Regions from separate parts of the Peribacillus sp. R9-11 genome, predicted to be linked through region 2. Evidence: riboswitches for the same ligand, from Rfam matches in the RefSeq annotation. Region 2 holds a riboswitch; each other region holds the start of a gene.

Region 1 (3,169 bases), 720 kb from region 2:
AGCTAAATCACGAATATCTTGTGAGATTCTCATGCTGCAGAATTTAGGACCGCACATTGAACAAAAGTGAGCTGTTTTGGCACCCTCAGCAGGCAGAGTTTCATCGTGATATTCAACGGCTCTTTCAGGATCGAGCGATAGATTAAACTGATCTCTCCAACGAAATTCGAATCTTGCTTTTGAAAGGGCATCATCTCGTTTTTGAGCATTTGGATGGCCTTTTGCTAGGTCAGCGGCATGGGCTGCAATTTTATACGTAATAACCCCTATTCGAACATCCTCTTTATTTGGAAGACCAAGGTGCTCTTTCGGTGTCACATAACAAAGCATCGCAGTTCCAAACCAGCCAATCATGGCAGCCCCAATCGCAGAAGTAATATGATCGTAGCCAGGAGCTATATCAGTTGTTAGGGGTCCCAATGTATAGAATGGGGCTTCTTGACAAACTTCCAGTTGCTTATCCATATTTTCTTTAATTAAATGCATTGGAACGTGACCGGGCCCCTCAACCATAACTTGTACATCATGTTTCCAAGCAATCTTTGTTAGTTCACCCAATGTTTCCAATTCCGCAAATTGCGCCTCGTCGTTTGCATCTGCAATAGATCCAGGACGAAGTCCATCTCCTAATGAGAAAGATACATCATATGCTTTCATGATTTCACAGATTTCTTCAAAATGAGTATAGAGGAAGCTTTCTTCATGATGAGCCAGACACCATTGAGCCATAATAGAACCCCCACGGGAAACAATTCCCGTCATCCGCTTTGCTGTTAATGGGATATATCGCAGAAGCACACCAGCATGTATGGTAAAGTAATCAACACCTTGCTCAGCCTGCTCAATTAAAGTATCCCGAAAAACCTCCCATGTTAAATTTTCAGCGACTCCATCTACTTTTTCAAGCGCTTGATAAATCGGTACTGTTCCAACAGGTACAGGCGAATTTCTAATAATCCATTCACGGGTTGTGTGTATATTTTTTCCGGTAGAGAGATCCATGATGTTATCGGCTCCCCAGCGAGTGGCCCAAGTCATTTTTTCTACTTCATTTTCGATGGATGAACTAACCGCTGAATTCCCAATATTCGCATTTATTTTCACATGAAAATTACGTCCGATAATCATCGGCTCACTTTCAGGATGGTTAATATTAGCCGGTATAATGGCCCGCCCGCTAGCTACTTCATCTCGTACAAACTCAGCGGAAACACTTTCTCTAATCGAAATAAACTCCATTTCTGGGGTAATGATACCTTTACGAGCATAATGGAGTTGGGTTATGTTTCTCCCCTTCTTTGCACGCAAAGGATTTCGTATCAATCCCGGAAAAACTTCTGCTTTGGAATGAGACTCAACTTTTTTATACCCATTATCTTCTGGTTTTATTTCACGCCCCACATACTCTTCAACGTCTTCCCGTTCAAGAACCCAGTTGCGTCTAATAGGGTCAAGACCTTTACGAATATCAATAGAATACTCAGAATCCGTATAGAAACCGCTAGTATCATATACGCGTAGAGGTAAATTTTCCTCTTCACCAAATGCTCCTGTTGTGGGACTTAGTTTAATTTCACGCATAGGAACTTTTATATCAGGTCTAGACCCCTCTACATAAACTTTTTTACTTCCTGCAAAATTGGACATAATTGAAACGTTCATGTCATTTACTGAATTACTCATGATTTCATTTCTCCTTTTTAAGTTAGATTAAAAAGGACAAAATCCAATCCATTTTCGCACGAAAAAGCCAGGTCTCATATTTAAGACCCGGCTAAAGTTAGTATGACTACAGAAATGACCAAATTATATGTCATTGAATAGTAGATTCTAACTTCCCCACGCTGGTATGAACCAGATCAGGTCCTGAGGGTTAAGAAGCTTTAACGCGCTTCTCTCTCAGCCCAACTTTTATTGGACACCCCTAGTCTGAATAATATTAATTATTACATGGTAACTATATACCATCCATTTTGGTTTGTAAATAAATTCAAAGACCTATTATTTTAATGCCATGTTTTGAATTAAATAAAATCCCCTCCAAGTTAAGTTTTTTTGAACTTACTACTTGAAGGGGATATATCCGTTATTTATTTAGACTCTCAAGGATAGGAAAAAGCTCCTCTAAATGCGTGATTTCATAATTAGGGATGACTTCATTCCGTTCCTTATCATGACGGTTTATCCAAACCGATTTAATGCCTGCACGTGATGCACCAAGGATATCCGTCATTAAATTGTCGCCGACCATTAATACTTCATGCTTATCAAGCTCCATGATTTCTAATGCATGCTCGAAAATAGAAGCATCCGGTTTCCCACGTCCAAACGCGCCGGAAATAACGATTTGATCGAAATAAGGAACTAACTCAGGCGTGATTTCAAGCTTCGTATTTTGAAGCTCAGGCGAACCATTCGTCAGCAATAACAATTTGTACTTCCCTTTTAACTCATCTAACACCTGGAATGTTTCTTCATAAATAAATGGTTTTTTCCGTCTCTCAGCAGGGAAACGTTCTGCTAGCTCAAGACCAAATGCCGGGTCATCTATCCCTAATGCCTTCAAGCCTCTTGTCCATGCCTCTTTCCGATAAGCTGGTACAATCTCGGCCATCTTACGGAATTCATCATGATCATCTTGAAAATTACCCCAAAGTCCTTCAAACGGGTTGATACCGATCATTTGCGTAAATTCATATGTATCATAAGAAGAATAAAGCTCACGTGCTTCTTTCCGTACCGCTTCCTCAAACTCGTCAACATTCAAATCATATTTCGCCTTTGCCAATTCGCATGTCGCTATAAAAGCCTCTTTCACACTCTTCTGATCCCAAAGTAACGTATCATCTAAATCAAAAAAAACTGCCTTTACCAAAATGCTCACCCTCTTTTCCCTACCATTGAATTCGAAAAAATTACACTATTACAATAATAAACCACAACCATTAGAAAAAGAATAACTATCGGTAAAATGCCTTCATCTTTCTTTGAAATATCAAAAGGCTTACCCTATTTGCTCATGAAAACTTAAAAAAGTTCACATGCGAGTTTTTCCTTATTTTCTTTCGAACACATACAACTTTCCATTACTAGCAATCTTAAACTTTGGACCTGCGAATCCCCGTCGGATCAGCTCTTTCCTCATATATACCATGAGAGCAGCATGACT
Region 2 (3,169 bases):
GGACTTCGGCTTCGGGTACATTCGGTGTTACAAGTGTTGCAAGCGGCAGTAATTCTGTTTTTAAAGCAGAGACAGCTTTTTCATCGAGCAAATGATGGCCGCTTTTGGAAATCATGACAGGATCAAGGATAACGATTGCGGGTAAGAAGGTATTTAGAGACGCGGCGACTGTTTCAACTATTTCTTTTGATCCAAGCATACCTATTTTTACTGCATCGACGTGTATATCTTCAAAAATAGCTGCAATTTGATCCGTTATGATACCTGTATCTATAGCTTGTACTGAACGTACCTCCATTGTATTTTGTGCCGTTACAGCTGTAATGACAGACATTCCAAAAACCCCATGTGCAGAAAATGTTTTTAAATCAGCTTGTATTCCAGCACCGCCCCCTGAGTCAGAGCCTGCGATGGTTAACGCTGTTTTCATAAAAAAACCCCTTCATATAATTATTTTTTAAAAGTATTTTCAGTAAAATGAAAGCTAAAATGGCACCTGCGAATGAACTAAGCATAAAAGCTGGTAAAAAACCAAAAATAGCTGCTTTTTCTCCCAATAGGAGGACAGCAAGGGGATAACAAGCTAGGGATCCAAGAATGCCGGTCCCTATCACTTCCCCTAAACAAGCGAATTTCAAGCTTTGTGTTTTTCGATAAAGGACGGCAGCCAATAGTGCACCGATCATGCTGCCCGGAAAGGCGAAAATTGAACCTGTACCAGACATGTTTCTAATGATGGAAACTAAAAAAGCTTGTGTTACCGCATAAGCCGGTCCCAATAAAACGGCTGTCATGACATTTGCCAGATGCTGAATCGGAAAGATTTTTGCAAATCCGGCCGGGATGAAAATGAATGAACTAGTTATGGTAGTAATGGCCGTGATCATGGCAGTCAACGTCATTTTCTTGATTGGATTCATCATCATGACAACATCCTACAGTGGCCAATCCTGCTCATTTTGAACCATATCCCAGAATAAATATTCATAACGGGAAGTCACCAAAAAATGCTTCTCTAATCTAAGAAGTTCCTTTTCAGGCATGCCTTCTGTTAACTCTTCCAACAAAGCAATCAGCCATTTGTGTGCTTTACCGAATTCAGGAGACGAATATGATTTAATCCAATCAGCATAGCGATTGTTTTCTAATGCTTCACCATTTTGTTCTTTTAATAGCAAGCCGATCTCATAATAATCCCAAGCGCATGGAAGGAGGCAGGCAATCAGGTCGGCCAAAGTCCCATTTTGGGCTGCATTTAGCATGTAACCCGTATAAGCTAGAGTGGTTGGAGTAGGTTCTGTATTTTCCAATTCGATTGAGCTGATTCCGAATTCCAAAGCATAATGTCGATGGATATCCATTTCTACTTGAAGGGTTTCATTCAAAATACTTGCAAACTTAGCCATGGTTTCGAGATTATGAGCTTTGATGACTCCTAACGCAAAGAGTTTGGAATAATCCATAAGATAGATATAGTCCTGCTTTAGGTAATAGGCAAATTTCTTTTCTGAAAGCGTCCCATCTCCAATCGCCTGAACAAAGGGATGTGTATGGTTCCTTTTCCAGATTCCTTTTGCCCGTTCATGAAGTCTATCACTGAAGGTTTCTAATTTTGTATTCTCCATGGTACATCCTCCTTGAAATTTAAAATTTACTAAAATTGTAAAGTATGCATACACTATCTGATAAACAAAAAAACCGCTCTCTGAAAGAAAGCGGCTGTTACCGAGGAAGAAGCAAATTCCTTCTTACAGCCTGCTTCCCTCCGCTGGTATGACCAGATCAGGTGCAAAGGGTTTGATTCTCAGCAAAAGTGCTCCCCTAGCAGTCTAATTATTCACCTTTTCCATCTGAAAAAAAAACCGCTCCTGAAATACGGAGCGGGGCAGATGGATAAAGTCATGTGTTTAAAGACGATATCATCCACTTCCCTCCGCCGGTATGATCCGGTTCAGGTTCAAAGGGTCCGGAACAAATTCCATCTCAGTCTTAAAAAGACTCCCCTAGTGGTGTGAATGTATGTAATTACTGACATCATATCAGAAAGCCAGGAAATTGCAACCCAATTTGAATGGGGTCTATAGAGAATACCTATCAAAAAAAGGGAGAACCATGTGATTGACTTTTGAAGAATATTGGGATAAAATCATGTCTACATCATTTATATATTGAATTCTTATCCAGAGAGGTGGAGGGACTTGGCCCAAAGAAACCTCGGCAGCAGACCCATTTTGGGAACTGTGCTACATCCAACAAGCATACGCTTGGAAGATAAGAAGAGCCGAACGGACTACTGTAAGCCTCTTCTTGAATTAGAAGAGGCTTTTATTTTTGTGAAATAACGTTTAGTGACATAATAGAAAAGATATAATTTGGTGAAAATGATACCTGTTACTACAATTTAGCTCATATGAAGGCGGGCTGATGAAGACAAGGAAAGGAGCCATTTACATGGCAGAATTATTTAAGAGAATTGAACAGAGGAAGGCATTGCTGATTGAAGAGTTATTAGCGAATGGAGTTTATAAAACCTCTGATGAAAGACATCTTTATGATGTTCCTTTAAAAGTGCTTGAAGATGAATATAAGATTGTTATAAATAGACCTAATATCGAGTCTCCTTCAGAGTGGATGACATAGTAAGAGTTCTTAAAATACTTTACTATCTTAAAATATTATTTAATCTGATGAATATTATTAAAGCATTCGCAGTGTACATGAGTGAATGCTTTTTTATATTTGTCAAGAATATAAAATGTCACAAAAAAGACACAAACAGGGAATAGAATAGGCTTTTTGTCACATTTACCTTGTGGAATAACACATTTTAATTTCCATATATGGTTGATTTTAACTACTTATTTCTTTATCATAAAAGATGTAAGAAAATTGAATAAATAGGAAGTGACTATAGATGCCCCCACAGATAACCGTAGAAAGAATAGAAGAAAAGAGACGGGAAATGATTAAATTGGCAGCTGATTATGGTTTTACAAGCCTTCTAACTGTTCAAGCAAGTCAAGAATTGGATTCGCTGTTAAATGCTATAACAAATAAATGAAAATCACAATATTTTTTGCTTAAGAAAGTTTATAGTGATTTTTAAATTTCGTCAGTGACTTTAAAATAGATTTCTTCATTGAAACTAAAAAAGGCTACTGCTGAATGA
Region 3 (3,169 bases), 2.8 Mb from region 2:
TTGGTGGTTTATACGCTTTCCATTACAAAATGGGGGAAGGCAGGGACACGTAGGTTTAAAGAAAAAAGAAACTTTGGTGCATAAAAAGAAAAAAACGCTTGAGGAAATCCATTTCCCAAGCGTTTTTTTTATAGTGATACACGTCACTCTGAAAAAAATTGTTAGTCAGTGTCGAGTTTCACAAGCTATTAAAATAAACGAAAAGTGATTCAAAATCTATATCTTTAATAAGAGAAACGGTTAATCCTACGCTAGAAAAGTTCTCGAGCCTATTTCAGAAACAATTATATTGGATAGGCAGTCATGAAGCGACACGGAGTTATTACGGGGGATATTTGGCTTGAATTGACTATAGTGGGAACTATTTATACTTACAATATGCTTTGTTAGGAACGCTGATATGATGGCATTCCACTTTCTATTGCTATTTAATTCATCGATGATTCCTTGTTGATTGGTAATCCCAATCCCATGGCCATAAAAGAGGTTTTCTCCAAGGAATATCGCATTTTCCCCTTGCCATTCTGGAGTGCTCGGGTCGTAATCTGGGTTTTTGAAGTAAACACAGTCGCCTGGTACATAACCCGTCCCTTCATGAACTCGAAGAATCAAATTCTGCGGATAGTGCCAGTCATAAAGAGTAAGGCCTGAAAAAAGACGGTCAAAATTCTTAGGACCAACCGTATCTAAAACAGCTTTTAAAAAAACAATGACTATCGCTGTCCCGCATTCGAAAGCGTAAAGACTTCCGTTTATGAAAATATCCTCAAGTGCCAGATGAGGGGGTACGCTTGGTTTAAGCTCAAATGCTCCATCTTTTGTAAGTCGCCAATATTGTTCATTGCATACAGAATCCTCGAGTATTGTAAATTCAGGATTACTCTTATCTAACGAAACGGCAGCTTTATTGACTTGCAGCCTCATCTCTATATCGAATTTAAGATCTTCCATTGTCTTATATACAAAAATATTCGGATATTTCCACATTAATTGGAGAATTTCTAATGCTTTTTCAGATATTATACCTGGTTGGATTTGACTGACATCTAACCATTTTTGATTAATTTTTATCATAATCATATCCACCTCTTGGTCACAAAATTAAATGATTAATTCAAGTAGTTCAAGAACTATCTACAGTGTAATAATAATTATTATATGAGTTGCTGAACAATACTGATCAAATTTTATTCCTATTACTGAGGATGATCAGAATGGCCCATCGTTAGAAGAAGCAAATTAGTATTCCCTTTTCTGTATGAATTGATATAATGAGAGAGAAAAGTTCATATGTGCAAGAAATGTAGGGGAGCCGGTATTGCTGGCTGAGATTGCGTCCTTAAGATGCTGACTCTTTGAACCTGATCTGGATGATGCCAGCGGAGGGAACATATTATGACTGACTTTCTGTTTTGTATGTTAACGTCCGAATTCATCCTCGGGCGTTTTTGTTTTTTAATCTATTATTTGGATGGGGACTGGCACCCAATAAAGTTTCGGCATATGGACCTTATATAATGTGTAGGAGGAAAAATAGTGAATAAATTATTGCCACTGATAACTTTGTTATTCCTTTTAGCTGGATGTGGTGCTGGCGGCACTACTGAAAAGGAAGAAGCAGGTAAAAATGAAGACAATAAAGAATTAAAAAAGGTTTCGGTTGTTCTCGATTGGACACCGAATACAAACCATACAGGATTGTATGTAGCGAAGGAAAAAGGGTATTTTAAAGAACAAGGCCTGGATGTAGAAATTATCATGCCAGGTGAGGCAGGAGCTGATAAGCTTGTGGCTTCAGGGAAATCAGAATTTGGCGTGAGCTACCAGGAGGGCATTACACAGGCTCGTGTGCAAGGCGTGCCGATTGTTTCGTTAGCGGCTGTCATCCAGCATAATACCTCAGGATTCGCTTCTCCTGTGGCTAAAAATATTAAAACACCTAAGGATTTTGAAGGGAAAACGTATGGTGGCTGGGGGTCTCCAGTTGAAAAGGCTATCATCGAATCTCTCATGACAAAAGATAATGCGGATGTAAATAAAGTGGAAATAGTAAATACAGGCGACTCGGATTTTTTCACTTCAGTGAAAAGAGATATTGATTTCGCTTGGATTTATTATGGATGGACAGGTATTGAGGCTGAATTGCGAAATGAAAAGCTGAATATGGTTTACTTAACTGATTACTCAGATAAGCTCGATTACTATACGCCTGTTTTGACCACAAATGAAAAGATGATTAAAGAGGATCCAGATACTGTTAAAGCGTTCGTAGAGGCAACTTCGAAAGGGTACCAGTTTGCGATTAAGAATCCTGATGATGCGGCAGACATTTTAATCAAGGCTGCACCAGATCTAGATAAAAAGCTAGTGAAGAAAAGCCAGAAGTGGCTTGCATCTAAGTATCAGGATGATGCTCCTAGATGGGGTGAACAAAAGCTTGAAATTTGGAAGAATTATAGTGAGTGGATGACTGAAAATAATCTTCTTGAAGGTGATTTCGATCCTGAGAAAGCATTTACCAATGAATTTTTACCACAATAGGAGGAACTACAATGGCAAACTCATTAATTAGTATACAAATTATTCCTAAAGGGGAAAATGTCATCCCCTTAGTCGATGAAGCGATCAAAATCATCGATGAATCAGGTGTCAAGTACGAGGTGCACCCGCTTGAAACAACAATGGAAGGTGAGCTTTCTGAGCTTCTGGCCGTTATAGAAAAAATGAATGTGAGAATGATTGAAATAGGTTCGCCGAATGTCATTTCCCAAGTGAAAATATTGTACCAGCCTAGCGGAATCACGATGGATACGTTAACGGAGAAATATCGGCCATGAGCGGAAGAAAGATTTGGAAGAAGGGGGCTCCCTTCTTTCTTTTATTATTGTTGCTAATAGTGTGGGAGTTAGCAACAGGCTTATTAAAGGTTGAAAAATGGCTACTTCCTGCTCCATCAGCCATTTTTATCGAGGGAATAGAGTCGTTTCATAGCCTTTTTGGACACCTTATATCAACTACTAACCTTGCATTATCTGGTTTTTTTATTGGAAGCTGTATTGGCTTAGTAATTGCTGCTCTCTTACACCTTTTTCCTGGTGTAAAAGATGCGGTTTATCCGCTTCTCATTCTATCACAAAATATTCCTATCATCGTTTTGGCGCCGCTTCTA
Region 4 (3,169 bases), 1.0 Mb from region 2:
TGTATGGATATCATCTAAGTGTAATCCTACCTGCCGGATATGATTGTGAATCCTTTCATTCATTTGCTGCTTAGGAACGGAAAGGTTTTCAAGGACGAAGGCAATTTCTTCATCTGCAAATGGCATACAAAACTGACTATCTGGGTCTTGAAAAACATATCCCCATGAAGAAGGGCTCTCCAGTTCTTTCGCTTTCATCGGGACTTCAATGGAATGTGGGATCAGCCCACTTAACACTTGCAAAAGTGTAGACTTTCCACATCCGGACGGTCCCAACAATAGAACTTTTTCACCTTTATCAAACGAGACGGATAAGTCCTTGAATATCAAGGACTCATCACCGGGAAACTTCAATCTTAACTTTTCAACAAGAGCTATTCGTTCCATACTTATCAACCTCTACTTTTGATCCAGTGCAGCATAATCCTTACTTGATACTGGACGAACTAGATTAGTTACTCCTGTTGCTTCTAATACTTTTACTAGATAGTAAGCAAATACACCAGCAAAGAAAATTGACCCGATAAATCTTGCAATCATAAATAATAGTAAATTCCAAAGAGAGAGGGCACCAATTTCTCCGTATGCAAAATCCATGAGGACCGATCCTACACATGAAGCTATCGCCGCTAATACAGCAACCGACATATTAAACTTTTTATACCTGAACGCCATAAACACCAGTTCCGCGAATACTCCTTGTACAACTCCATATAAGAGTACGGTTAATCCCCACGGTGAACCTAAAAAGAATTCACCGGACGCTGCCGCGATTTCTGCCAACAGAGCCACACCCGGTTTCCTCATAACTAAAAAAGCAACGGGCCCTGCTATAAACCACATTCCATAAATTAATTGATCTACATGTAACCCTAATGGTTTAACGGAATAATATATCGATCCCCAAAGGATATAAACTATTCCAAATGCGACGGCAATCACGATTGTGACTAAAATATCCGTTAATTTCAACCCTTTTCTCATTGTCAATCTCCTTTATACTTCTAATGTTTCCTTATGCACTGGCCAAGTTTCTAAGCGATAAGCCATTTCCCAAAATGAGTATTCATATTGACTGCTAAGGATAAAATGCTCTTTCATTCTTTCTTTGTCTTCTTCCGTTACTTTTTCAGCGATCTCATCAAGTCTCGCGATTTGTTCTTCTACCAACGTACGGAACCATTCTCCTCCGTATGCCGCAATCCACTCTTGATAAATTGGCTCATCAGGTATACACCCTTGCAGTTTTTCACCTATTTCATAGTACAGCCAGTAACACGGTAAGATGGCCGCAATCACATCCCCTAAATGGCCAGAATACGCGGCACGATACATATGGGATGTGTAGGCATAGGCAGTAGGAGCAGGCTTAAAGTTTTTCCTTTCTTCTTCTGTAATACCTAATCTCTCAGAAAAATTTTCATGAAGCTTTAATTCAGCTTCATATGTTCCTTGTGCATGGCTTGCTAGTCGACTAGTTGTATGTAAATCTGTTGCTTTGACTGCACCTAAAGCTTGAACTCTAGCAAAGTGAGATAAATAATATGCATCTTGCATGACATAAAAACGAAAACACTCTACTGGCAATGTGCCATCTCCAATTCCTCTAACAAACGGGTGATTGAAGCTTGCTTCCCAAATATGATCTACTTCTTTACGAATGACCTCTGAAAATTTCATTTTCTATACCTCCAAATTTGTATTTTATTAAGCAATGAAACTGGATAAATAATGATTGGTAACCTATAATCACCTCTTTTGAGCAAATAAAAAACCACTTCCTTTACCGACGTAAAGAAAGTGGTTGTACTTGAAATAATACATAAACGTATTGTTTCATGACCCCACTTCCCTACGCTGGTGTAAACCAGATCAGGTTCTAAGGGTCTTAAAGTTATACTTTAATCTCAGCTTCTGCGGTAAAATTGACTTTTACCTGTAAAGCACCCCTAGTGGTACAAATTGTATATTTAGTTCATTTGCCTTTATATTAACACGTTCAATCTAATTGTCAAACTTATTAAATAAAGTTTTTTTTAGTAATGTATAAAATCCAACGATATGTTAAATAAAAAATCGCCTAACATACTCTTTGGAAATCGAACTTAATCACATAAAAAATATTCTCTATTAACCTTAAGCAAAGTTTATTTTACTATTAATCCTGCTTTCCTAATTATCGTTGGTACTGTTTATGAAGCTGAGCCGCTATGATATTCTTTTGGATTTCGGATGTACCTTCATAAATTCTCGTAATACGTGCATCACGATAAAAACGTTCAATGGGATATTCAGAAATGTAACCAATCCCTCCATGAATTTGGAGAGCCTTATCAGCTACACGATTATACGTTTCTGAACCAAGTAACTTGACCATAGCCGCATTTTTAATGACGTTCTTTTTTTGATCAACCATCCACGCAACGCGATAGGTCATGGATCGAAGGGCTTCTGTATCTAATGCCATATCTGCCAAGTAATGTTGAATAATTTGTTGTTCGAAGATTGGTTTGTCGAACTGAATTCTCATATGAGCAAAATCAATCGACATCTCAAGTAATTTTTCACACGACCCTAGGTTTCGTGCTGCCATTCCTGCACGTCCATTCGCCAAGATTTTCAGGGCATTCATATACCCTTGCCCCTCTTCACCCAATACATTCTCAACTGGAACTTCACAATCCTCAAAGAAAATTTCAGAAGAATGTGAACCATGAAGGCCCATTTTCCGTTCGATTTTTCCTAGTTGAAATCCTGGGGAGTCTTTTTCGACGATAAAAGATGTGATTCCTTTTGCACCCTTAGAAGGATCTGTAACAGCCATTACTGTAAACACATCTGCGATTGGAGCATTAGTAATGTAATGTTTGCTTCCATTCAGGATATACTTTTCACCCTTTTTAACCGCTGTTGTTTTCAGATTTGAGGCATGTGAACCTGCGCTTGGTTCAGTTAAAGCAAAAGCGCCAATTCTGTCACCTGATGCCATGTCAGGTAAATATCTGCGTTTTTGTTCTTCATTTCCCATCTCTACAATTCCAACGCCGCCAATTCCCGTATGTCCGCCTATTACTGTTGTATAACCGTTATGTGTTCTTCCCAACTCCTCTAGAATGGCGCATTTCCCTACCATATCAATGCCTAACCCACCATATTCTACAGGAATGCT

The links. Region 2 has a riboswitch for thiamine pyrophosphate ahead of tenA (thiaminase II). Riboswitches for the same ligand answer to the same signal wherever they lie in the genome.
Region 1: it holds a riboswitch for thiamine pyrophosphate, as region 2 does, so the genes downstream of both, thiC (phosphomethylpyrimidine synthase ThiC) here and tenA (thiaminase II) in region 2, are expected to answer to the same signal.
Region 3: it holds a riboswitch for thiamine pyrophosphate, as region 2 does, so the genes downstream of both, RE409_RS20925 (ABC transporter substrate-binding protein) here and tenA (thiaminase II) in region 2, are expected to answer to the same signal.
Region 4: it holds a riboswitch for thiamine pyrophosphate, as region 2 does, so the genes downstream of both, tenA (thiaminase II) here and tenA (thiaminase II) in region 2, are expected to answer to the same signal.

Annotation. Positions count from the first base shown of each region.
Region 1 covers NZ_CP133763.1:812,958-816,126, reverse strand. The annotation lists gene thiC (phosphomethylpyrimidine synthase ThiC) at 1-1,686, opposite strand, end outside; TPP riboswitch at 1,820-1,936, opposite strand; gene RE409_RS03880 (HAD family hydrolase) at 2,087-2,875, opposite strand; gene RE409_RS03875 (histidine phosphatase family protein) at 3,056-3,169, opposite strand, start outside.
Region 2 covers NZ_CP133763.1:1,528,083-1,531,251, forward strand. The annotation lists gene thiD (bifunctional hydroxymethylpyrimidine kinase/phosphomethylpyrimidine kinase) at 1-430, opposite strand, end outside; gene thiW (energy coupling factor transporter S component ThiW) at 399-920, opposite strand; gene tenA (thiaminase II) at 936-1,625, opposite strand; TPP riboswitch at 1,744-1,833, opposite strand; TPP riboswitch at 1,912-2,015, opposite strand; SAM riboswitch class I at 2,174-2,278, shown strand; gene RE409_RS07375 (Fur-regulated basic protein FbpA) at 2,425-2,640, shown strand; gene RE409_RS07380 (aspartyl-phosphate phosphatase Spo0E family protein) at 2,915-3,061, shown strand.
Region 3 covers NZ_CP133763.1:4,297,734-4,300,902, reverse strand. The annotation lists gene rarD (EamA family transporter RarD) at 1-84, shown strand, start outside; gene RE409_RS20930 (protein-glutamine gamma-glutamyltransferase) at 247-1,074, opposite strand; TPP riboswitch at 1,296-1,405, shown strand; gene RE409_RS20925 (ABC transporter substrate-binding protein) at 1,537-2,541, shown strand; gene RE409_RS20920 (thiamine-binding protein) at 2,553-2,837, shown strand; gene RE409_RS20915 (ABC transporter permease) at 2,834-3,169, shown strand, end outside.
Region 4 covers NZ_CP133763.1:2,537,080-2,540,248, reverse strand. The annotation lists gene RE409_RS12355 (ABC transporter ATP-binding protein) at 1-387, opposite strand, end outside; gene RE409_RS12350 (ECF transporter S component) at 400-984, opposite strand; gene tenA (thiaminase II) at 997-1,680, opposite strand; TPP riboswitch at 1,833-1,961, opposite strand; gene RE409_RS12340 (acyl-CoA dehydrogenase family protein) at 2,177-3,169, opposite strand, start outside.